One region of the Streptomyces sp. NPDC058239 genome, then DNA from elsewhere that is predicted to be linked to it. Evidence: predicted binding sites of a transcription regulator. Region 1 holds the regulator's gene; the other holds the start of a gene.
The links. The regulator HspR, encoded in region 1, represses chaperone genes until heat shock. The targets are predictions, from matches to a motif close to TTGAGNNNNNNNNNCTCAA.

Region 1 (4,435 bases):
GGCCGATCGTCCGGAAGGAGGGACGTCGATGAGCACGAAGGACTTCGTCGAGAAGGACTACTACAAGGTCCTCGGCGTCCCCAAGGACGCCACCGACGCCGAGATCAAGAAGGCGTACCGGAAGCTCGCCCGCGAGTTCCACCCGGACGCAAACAAGGGCGACGACAAGGCGGAGGAGCGCTTCAAGGAGATCTCCGAGGCGAACGACATCCTCGGCGACAGCAAGAAGCGCAAGGAGTACGACGAGGCCCGCGCCCTCTTCGGCAACGGCGGCTTCAGGGCCGGACCCGGAGGCGCCGGAGGCAACTTCAACTTCGACCTGGGCGACCTCTTCGGAGGCACCCAGGGCGGGGGCGCGGGTGGCGGAGCCGGTGGTTTCGGCGGCGGCGGCCTGGGCGATGTCTTCGGCGGCCTGTTCAACCGGGGCGGTACGGGGACGCGGGTGCAGCCGCGCCGCGGCCAGGACATCGAGTCCGAGGTGACGCTCAGCTTCATCGAGGCGGTCGAAGGGGCCACGGTCCCGTTGCGGATGTCCAGCCAGGCGCCCTGCAAGGCGTGTTCCGGCACCGGTGACAAGAACGGCACCCCCAGGGTCTGCCCGACCTGTCTCGGCACCGGACAGGTGTCGCGCGGCACCGGCGGCGGCTTCTCGCTCACCGACCCCTGCGTGGACTGCAAGGGCCGGGGCCTCATCGCCCAGGACCCCTGCGATGTCTGCAAGGGCAGCGGACGGGCGAAGTCCTCCCGGACCATGCAGGTCAGGATTCCGGCGGGCGTCTCGGACGGCCAGCGGATCCGGCTGCGCGGCAAGGGCGGCCCGGGCGAGCGCGGTGGACCGGCCGGCGATCTCTACGTCGTGGTCCATGTCGACGCCCACCCGGTCTTCGGCCGCAGGGGCGACAACCTCACAGTCACCGTGCCTGTCGACTTCACGGAGGCGGCGCTCGGCGGCGAGGTGAAGGTGCCCACGCTCGGCGGTTCGCCGGTCACCCTGAAACTGCCGGCCGGCACCCCCAACGGGCGTACGATGCGCGCCCGCGGCAAGGGCGCCGTACGCAAGGACGGCACCAGGGGCGACCTGCTGGTCACCGTCGAGGTGACGGTGCCCAAGGACCTCAGCACCGAGGCCAGGGACGCGCTGGAGGCCTACCGGAAGGCGACCGCGGGCCACGACCCGCGGGCGGAGCTGTTCCAGGCTGCGAAGGGAGCTTGAGGTGGACGGCCGACGACGCAATCCGTACGAACTGACCGATGAATCACCGGTGTACGTGATCTCGATCGCGGCCCAGCTCTCGGGCCTGCATCCGCAGACGCTGCGCCAGTACGACCGCCTCGGCCTGGTCTCCCCCGACCGTACGGCCGGGCGCGGCAGGCGCTACTCGGCCCGCGACATCGAGCTGCTGCGCACCGTGCAGCAACTGTCGCAGGACGAGGGCATCAACCTCGCCGGCATCAAGCGCATCATCGAACTGGAGAACCAGGTCGCCGCCCTCCAGCAGCGCGTCGCCGAACTCTCGGCGGCCGTGGACGGCGCGGCGGCGGCGATGCAGCAGCGCGAGGCCCAGGTGCATGCCTCGTACCGGCGCGATCTGGTGCCGTATCAGGATGTGCAGCAGACCAGCGCGTTGGTGGTCTGGCGGCCGAAGCGGCCGAAGGACTGAGCGGGTTCGGCCGTCGGGCCGGACGATTCGCTCACGATTCGTTTCGTTCGGGGCCGGGAGTCGACCCAAGGGGTCGGCCCCCGGCCCTTCGCTGTGCGCCCGCAGCCCTGCGCATGCCCCCGGGCTCCGGCCGAAACCAGACTCATGTTCGATCACGCTCGCGACAATGGGGCAGGGGTCTGTCACCGGCCCCGCTCGTTCACCAACGCACCGGGCCGGGGCCAACCGCCCGGTGGCACAGTCGGGAGTCATGCATGTCCATGGTCGGCCTCTTCTGGATCACCGGCACCGCGGCCCACATCGGCGCCCCACCGAACGAACCCGGCCCCGGCGTGCTGCTCACCGAGGAGGGGCTGACGGGGCTCGGGGCGGACCAGAGCGGCCGGTGGACTTGGGACGAGATCCAGCGCGTGTCGGTGGCCGGTGTACCCGTGCGGTCCTCGGCGCGCAGGGTTGCCGGGCTTCTGCTGGACACCGTGATCACAGCAGCGCTCGGCGGGGTGGACGAGGGCCCCGCCATGTTCGTACGCATCGAAACTCCCACGGAGGGAGTGGAATTGATCGTGCACGCGCCCACCGCCTCCTACAGCCCCGCGGAGTGCCGGCTGTCACAGGGCCTGCTCGATGCCTGTGCGAACGGCCGGGCCACCCCTGCCGCGCTGCTCGACTGGGGGCGTACGCGGCAGGGCGGCACCCCCAAGCGTGCGGAGCGGGAGGAGCTGCTGGCGGCGTGGGGCGGGGCGCCGCGACTGCCCGAGCGCTGATCGGCAGGCAGACACCCGCACCCCACGGCGTATCAGTTGCCGGAGACCGTGAACTCGGCCGTGTTGTTGGCCAGTCGCGGATCGAAGGCGGAGATCCGCAGCTCCGGGTCGTCGTTGAGTGTGGCGACCGAACCCTTCGCCCCGCCCTCGACGAGGCGGTCGACGTGCAGGGTGAAGTCGAACGTGGAGCGGGCCTTCTCCCAGAGGAGGATCGGTGTCCGGCAGGTGTAGCTGTTCGTGCCGGACAGGTCGCAGGCGTCAGGCTTGCCGGTGACGGTGGTGCCCTCCGGGATGCGGACGTCGAGCGTCGCGACGGAGGCGCCCGCGCCGAGGGAGGCGACCCAGGCCGGGCCGCGGTTCTTCACACCGATCCGGGCGGTGACCGTGTCACCGGGCGCGGCGGAGGTGATGTCGCTCGCGAGGGCGACCAGGTCGGCCTTGTTGGCTGCTGTGATCTGCGTGGAGCGGTAGTTGTCGTCGAGGTTCAGGTCGGGCTCGGCGGCCACCGCGCTCCGGGTGGCGGCCGCGGGGACGGGTGCTGCGCCGAGGTCGGCACCGGTGCCCTGGACGAACGGCCTTCCCGCGAGGGCCTGTTCGTACGCCTCGTCGGTGAACCGGTCGACCGAGTAGTCGAACCGCTCGTACAACGCCGCACTCGTCGCACGGACCGCGCCGGCCGCCGACAGGTCGTACACCTGCCCCGGGGCGACGGGCTCGTCGAGGACACAGACGGCTGTGGTGCCGCTCCGGTTGGTGACGGGGTCCGCGTCCAGGTACGTGCAGTTGCCGAAGCGCTGCGAGAACGCCAGGCCGTGCGAGGCGAAGAGGGTCAGCAGGGTGCGGTCGGCGGTGCGGTTGCCGTGGTTGGTCAGGCGGATCGGCTGGGCGAGGTCGGTGCCGGGCTTGACGCCGGTGCGGTACGGAAGCTGGCTCACACCCAGGTCGGGGCCGTCACCGAGGCGGATCTGGGTGTCCGCCGGATACCCGGTGAGGGGGCCGAAGGAACTGTCCGCCGCCGCGGTGAAGTGCAGGGTGCCGGTGGCGTCGGCGGGTGCGCCGGCTGCGGCGCGCAGCCCGATCTCGGCGACGGAGACGTACGGGGCGCCGTCCAGGGACCCGAAGTCGCAGGTCGCGGTGAGGGCGTCGGTGGCCGGTGCGCAGGTCGAGGGCCAGCTGACCTCGGCCACACCCGCGAGCTCGGACGCGTCGACCGTGAGACGGCCGCCGGTCACGGAGTTGTGCGTGTTGTCGTGCCCGAGCTTCACCTCGACGGTGTTGGCGGTCGCGGAGCCGTCGGCGTCCGCGGTCGGCAGGACGAGCTCGTACGGCGCCGCGATCCAGAGCTGGTCCGTCTCCGGCTCGTCGGCACTGGCAGGTGCGACGGAGCCGAGCGCGAGGACCGCCCCGGCGACCAGCGCGACCGGGACGTGGAGCCGGCGCCCCGGTCGTATGCGGGTGGGGGATGGGGGCCGGTGGTCCGGAGCTGCCTGCATGATGTCGGGTCTCTCCCTGCGAAGCGGTACGTGTCCGGGAGTTGGACGGGCCGGGGCGGGGGTTGGTTGTACGTCGCCACCGGGACATCTCCTCGACCGTTCAATTCAGTGGCTTGTCGAGGATTCCCGATTGGGCGATGAGGTAGCCGAGTTGGGCGCGACTGTTGCTTCCGAGAGTGGCGGAGAGCTTGGCGACATGGGCGCGACAGGTACGGACATTCATGCCGAGGCGCCGGGCGATCGCCTCGTCGACGTACCCCTCGACGAGGAGTTTGGCTATGGACCGCTGGATGCCGGTGATGCCGTCATTGGGAGGGGTGTACGGAGCCTCTTCGGTGAGGGGGGTCGCCAGTTGCCAGAACTGGTTGAACACGGATACCAGATACTCCACCAGGCCGGGATGGCGCAGCTCCAGAGCCACCTGTCGGTCGCGGCGTGCGGGTATGACGGCCACGGAACGGTCGAAGATGATCATGCGATCGATGAGCTCTTCCAGCGTTCGGACCTCTACGTGCCC
Region 2 (4,435 bases), on a different contig from region 1:
CGGGACCTCGAAGTCGACCTCCTTGGTCCACTCGACGCGCTGCTTCTTGGCGAGCCCCCAGGGGTTGCCCTTCTTCTCCAGGTTCTTGAGCATCGTGCCCGCCTCGGACGGGAACGCGGACTCGATCATCACCTGGTAGCGGCGCATGTCGACGATGTGGTCGATGTGCTCGATGTCGACCGGGCACTGCTCCACGCACGCACCGCAGGTGGTGCAGGACCAGAGCACGTCCGGGTCGATGACGCCGTTCTCCTCGACCGTGCCGATCAGCGGGCGCTCGGCCTCCGCGAGGGCAGCGGCGGGGACGTCCTTCAACTGCTCCTCGGACGCCTTCTCGTTGCCCTCCATGTCCTTGCCGCCGCCGGCCAGCAGATACGGGGCCTTGGCGTGCGCGTGGTCGCGCAGGGACATGATCAGGAGCTTCGGGGAGAGCGGCTTGCCCGTGTTCCAGGCGGGGCACTGCGACTGGCAGCGACCGCACTCCGTACACGTGGAGAAGTCGAGGATGCCCTTCCAGGAGAACTGCTCGACCTGGGAGACACCGAAGATGTCGTCCTCGCCCGGGTCCTCGAAGTCGATCTCCTTGCCGCCCGACGTCATCGGCTGCAGAGCGCCGAGCGCGACCGCGCCGTCCGCGTTCCGCTTGAACCAGATGTTGGGGAAGCCGAGGAAGCGGTGCCAGGCGACACCCATGTTCGTGTTGAGCGAGACCGTGATCATCCAGATCAGCGAGATGCCGATCTTGATCATCGCGGTGAAGTAGATGAGGTTCTGCAGCGTGCCGAGCGCGAGGCCCTTGAACGCCAGGACCAAGGGGTACGAGATGAAGTACGCGGCGTCGTAGCCCTCGACGTGGTGGATCGCGCCCTCGAGACCGCGCAGGGTCAGGATCGCCAGACCGATGCCGAGGATGACGTACTCGACGAAGTACGCCTGCCAGGCCTTGGAGCCCGCGAAACGGGACTTGCGGCCGGCCCGGGACGGCAGGTTCAGCAGCCGGATGGCGATCAGCACGAGGATGCCGACCGTCGTCATCAGACCGATGAACTCGGTGTACATCTCGAACGGCAGCCAGTTGCCGATGATCGGCAGGACCCAGTCGGCCTTGAAGAGCTGCCCGTACGCCTGGAGCAGCGTCGGCGGCAGCGTCAGGAAGCCGATGGCGACGAACCAGTGCGCGAAGCCGACGATCCCCCACCGGTTCATCCGGGTATGGCCGAGGAACTCCTTGACCAGGGTGATCGTGCGCTGTTTCGGGTTGTCGGTGCGGCTGCCTGCCGGGACCGGCTGTCCGAGCTTGACGAACCGGTAGATCTGCGCGACGGCTCGGGCGATGAGCGCAACGCCGACCACAGTCAGCACCAGCGACACGATGATCGCGGCGAGTTGCATTTGGGGGCTCCTCGGGCCTGCGAGGGTGGGATCCAGCGTCTACAAGCGAATACTGGCGATTACTAAGCAGTAACTTAATCAGTCTGTGCTGACACTATCCACTTATTCCGCCGCGCTGTAGCCGCATCGGCGGTGATCTGTGTCGCTCAGGTGTGCCTTGCCGTGCCGGGTGAGTCTGCGGATCGCCCTGCGCAGCGGAGCGTGTGCGGCTCTCGCCAGGATGGCCAGGTCGAGTCCCACCCAGTGGTGCTCGGCGTAGTGCTGGTCGAGCAGGGCCGGCTCGTCCCACGGCATTCCGGAGCGGGAGCGTACCTGCGCCAGGCCGGTGAGGCCCGGTTTCAGTTCCTGTCGCCAGTGTCTCGCGGCGGTGGTGGCGGCGGTTTCGGGGGTATCGGCATCGGCTCCGGGGGGCCGGGCCCGCTCGTCGTCCGGTGTCAGGGGCTCCGGGCCGACCAGGGAGAGGTCTCCCCGTACGACGTGCAGCAGCCGGGAGAGCAGATCCAGCCGCAGCCGCCGGGTGCGCAGCGAATGCAGTACGAAGAGGTGGCCGCCCTGGCCGATCCGGGGTGAGCGGGTCAGTACGCCGCCGGGGGGCCGCCGCGCCGCGAGGGCGAGGGCGCCCGCGGCGAGCAGAGGAGCGGCCAGTGCCAGCAGGGCCGAGCCGAGGGTCAGGTCCAGTACGCGCTTGGCCGACGGTCTCGCCCGCCGCCATTCCCGTAGCCACTCCCATGTCCACTCCCGCGGCTGTGCCTGCATACGGATCGGCATGCGGCCCGGCGTGCGGCCCGGCCTCTGCCCCTGTCTCTGCCTCTGCATCGTTCGCACCTGCCTGGGGGTCGGGCGGATCGAGTGCCGGTTTTGCGTGACTCACGGCATTTTGTGACAGAACGATCCCATGGCGCGATGATGGGGGCGGCCTGCTTGGCCCGCGGGGCGGGTGGGTGTCGTCCTTGATCTCCTTGTGCGCGCGAGGTGCGTGCACGATAGTTGAGTCTGCTCGACTCAACTCTGTTGACACTGAGACGCCTGTCGTGCATCCTTGAGTCAGTTCCACTCAAGTAGTCAAGCTGGAGGAATTGAAATGGCACGTGCGGTCGGCATCGACCTGGGCACGACTAACTCCGTCGTCAGCGTTCTCGAAGGCGGCGAGCCCACCGTCATCACCAACGCAGAGGGCGCCAGGACCACGCCGTCCGTCGTCGCCTTCGCGAAGAACGGCGAGGTGCTGGTCGGCGAGGTCGCCAAGCGTCAGGCAGTGACCAACGTCGACAGGACCATCCGCTCCGTCAAGCGCCACATGGGCACTGACTGGAAGATCGACCTGGACGGCAAGAGCTTCAACCCGCAGCAGATGAGCGCCTTCATCCTGCAGAAGCTGAAGCGGGACGCCGAGTCGTACCTGGGCGAGAAGGTGACCGACGCGGTCATCACGGTCCCCGCGTACTTCAACGACTCCGAGCGTCAGGCGACGAAGGAGGCCGGCGAGATCGCGGGCCTGAACGTCCTGCGTATCGTCAACGAGCCGACGGCCGCCGCGCTGGCGTACGGGCTCGACAAGGACGACCAGACGATCCTCGTCTTCGACCTCGGTGGCGGCACCTTCGACGTATCGCTGCTGGAGATCGGCGACGGCGTCGTCGAGGTGAAGGCCACCAACGGTGACAACCACCTCGGTGGTGACGACTGGGACCAGCGCGTCGTCGACTACCTGGTGAAGCAGTTCGCCAACGGTCACGGCGTGGACCTGTCCAAGGACAAGATGGCTCTCCAGCGTCTGCGCGAGGCTGCGGAGAAGGCGAAGATCGAGCTCTCGTCCTCGACCGAGACCACGATCAACCTGCCCTACATCACGGCGTCCGCCGAGGGCCCGCTGCACCTGGACGAGAAGCTCACGCGCTCGCAGTTCCAGCAGCTCACCGCCGACCTCCTGGACCGCTGCAAGAGCCCGTTCCACAACGTCATCAAGGACGCGGGCATCCAGCTCTCCGAGATCGACCACGTCGTTCTCGTCGGTGGCTCCACCCGTATGCCGGCCGTCGCCGAGCTCGTCAAGGAGCTGACCGGTGGCCAGGAGGCCAACAAGGGTGTGAACCCGGACGAGGTCGTCGCCATCGGCGCCTCGCTCCAGGCCGGTGTCCTCAAGGGCGAGGTCAAGGACGTCCTGCTCCTCGACGTCACCCCGCTGTCCCTCGGCATCGAGACCAAGGGCGGCATCATGACGAAGCTCATCGAGCGCAACACCACGATCCCGACCAAGCGCTCCGAGATCTTCACGACGGCCGAGGACAACCAGCCGTCCGTGCAGATCCAGGTCTACCAGGGCGAGCGCGAGATCGCGGCGTACAACAAGAAGCTCGGAATGTTCGAGCTGACCGGCCTGCCGCCGGCCCCGCGTGGCGTCCCGCAGATCGAGGTCGCGTTCGACATCGACGCGAACGGCATCATGCACGTCGCTGCCAAGGACCTCGGCACCGGCAAGGAGCAGAAGATGACCGTCACCGGTGGCTCCTCGCTGCCGAAGGACGAGGTCAACCGGATGCGTGAGGAGGCCGAGCAGTACGCGGAGGAGGACCACCGCCGTCGCGAGGCCGCCGAGTCCCGCAACCAGGGCGAGCAGCTCGTCTACCAGACGGAGAAGTTCCTCAAGGACAACGAGGACAAGGTCCCCGGTGACGTGAAGACGGAGGTGGAGACCGCGCTCACCGAGCTGAAGGAGAAGCTCAAGGGCGAGGACACCGCCGAGATCCGTACCGCCACCGAGAAGGTCGCGGCCGTCTCCCAGAAGCTGGGCCAGGCGATGTACGCCAACGCCCAGGCCGAGGGCGGTCCGCAGGGTGACCCGCAGCCGGGCGCCCAGCAGGCCAAGGCCGACGACGACGTCGTCGACGCCGAGATCGTGGACGACGAGAAGGACGCGAAGGGCGGTGCGGTGTGACCGAGGAGACTCCGGGTTTCGAGGAGAAGCCCGACGTCCCCTCCGGCGCCACCCCTGACGGAGCTGAGCCGAAGGACGCCCCCTCCTCTTCCGAGGAGGAGGCGTCCC

Region 2: dnaK (molecular chaperone DnaK) is a predicted target of HspR. The motif match lies at 2,380-2,398, and genes of this name have one in related genera.

Annotation. Positions count from the first base shown of each region.
Region 1 is NZ_JBHVWS010000036.1:92,069-96,503, reverse strand. Features, by position in the region: gene dnaJ (molecular chaperone DnaJ) at 29-1,213, shown strand; gene ACFVYE_RS31115 (heat shock protein transcriptional repressor HspR) at 1,215-1,661, shown strand; gene ACFVYE_RS31110 (hypothetical protein) at 1,916-2,425, shown strand; gene ACFVYE_RS31105 (hypothetical protein) at 2,458-3,918, opposite strand; gene ACFVYE_RS31100 (helix-turn-helix transcriptional regulator) at 4,019-4,435, opposite strand, start outside.
Region 2 is NZ_JBHVWS010000008.1:227,474-231,908, forward strand. Features, by position in the region: gene ACFVYE_RS13215 ((Fe-S)-binding protein) at 1-1,392, opposite strand, end outside; gene ACFVYE_RS13220 (sugar transferase) at 1,495-2,148, opposite strand; gene dnaK (molecular chaperone DnaK) at 2,474-4,327, shown strand; gene grpE (nucleotide exchange factor GrpE) at 4,324-4,435, shown strand, end outside.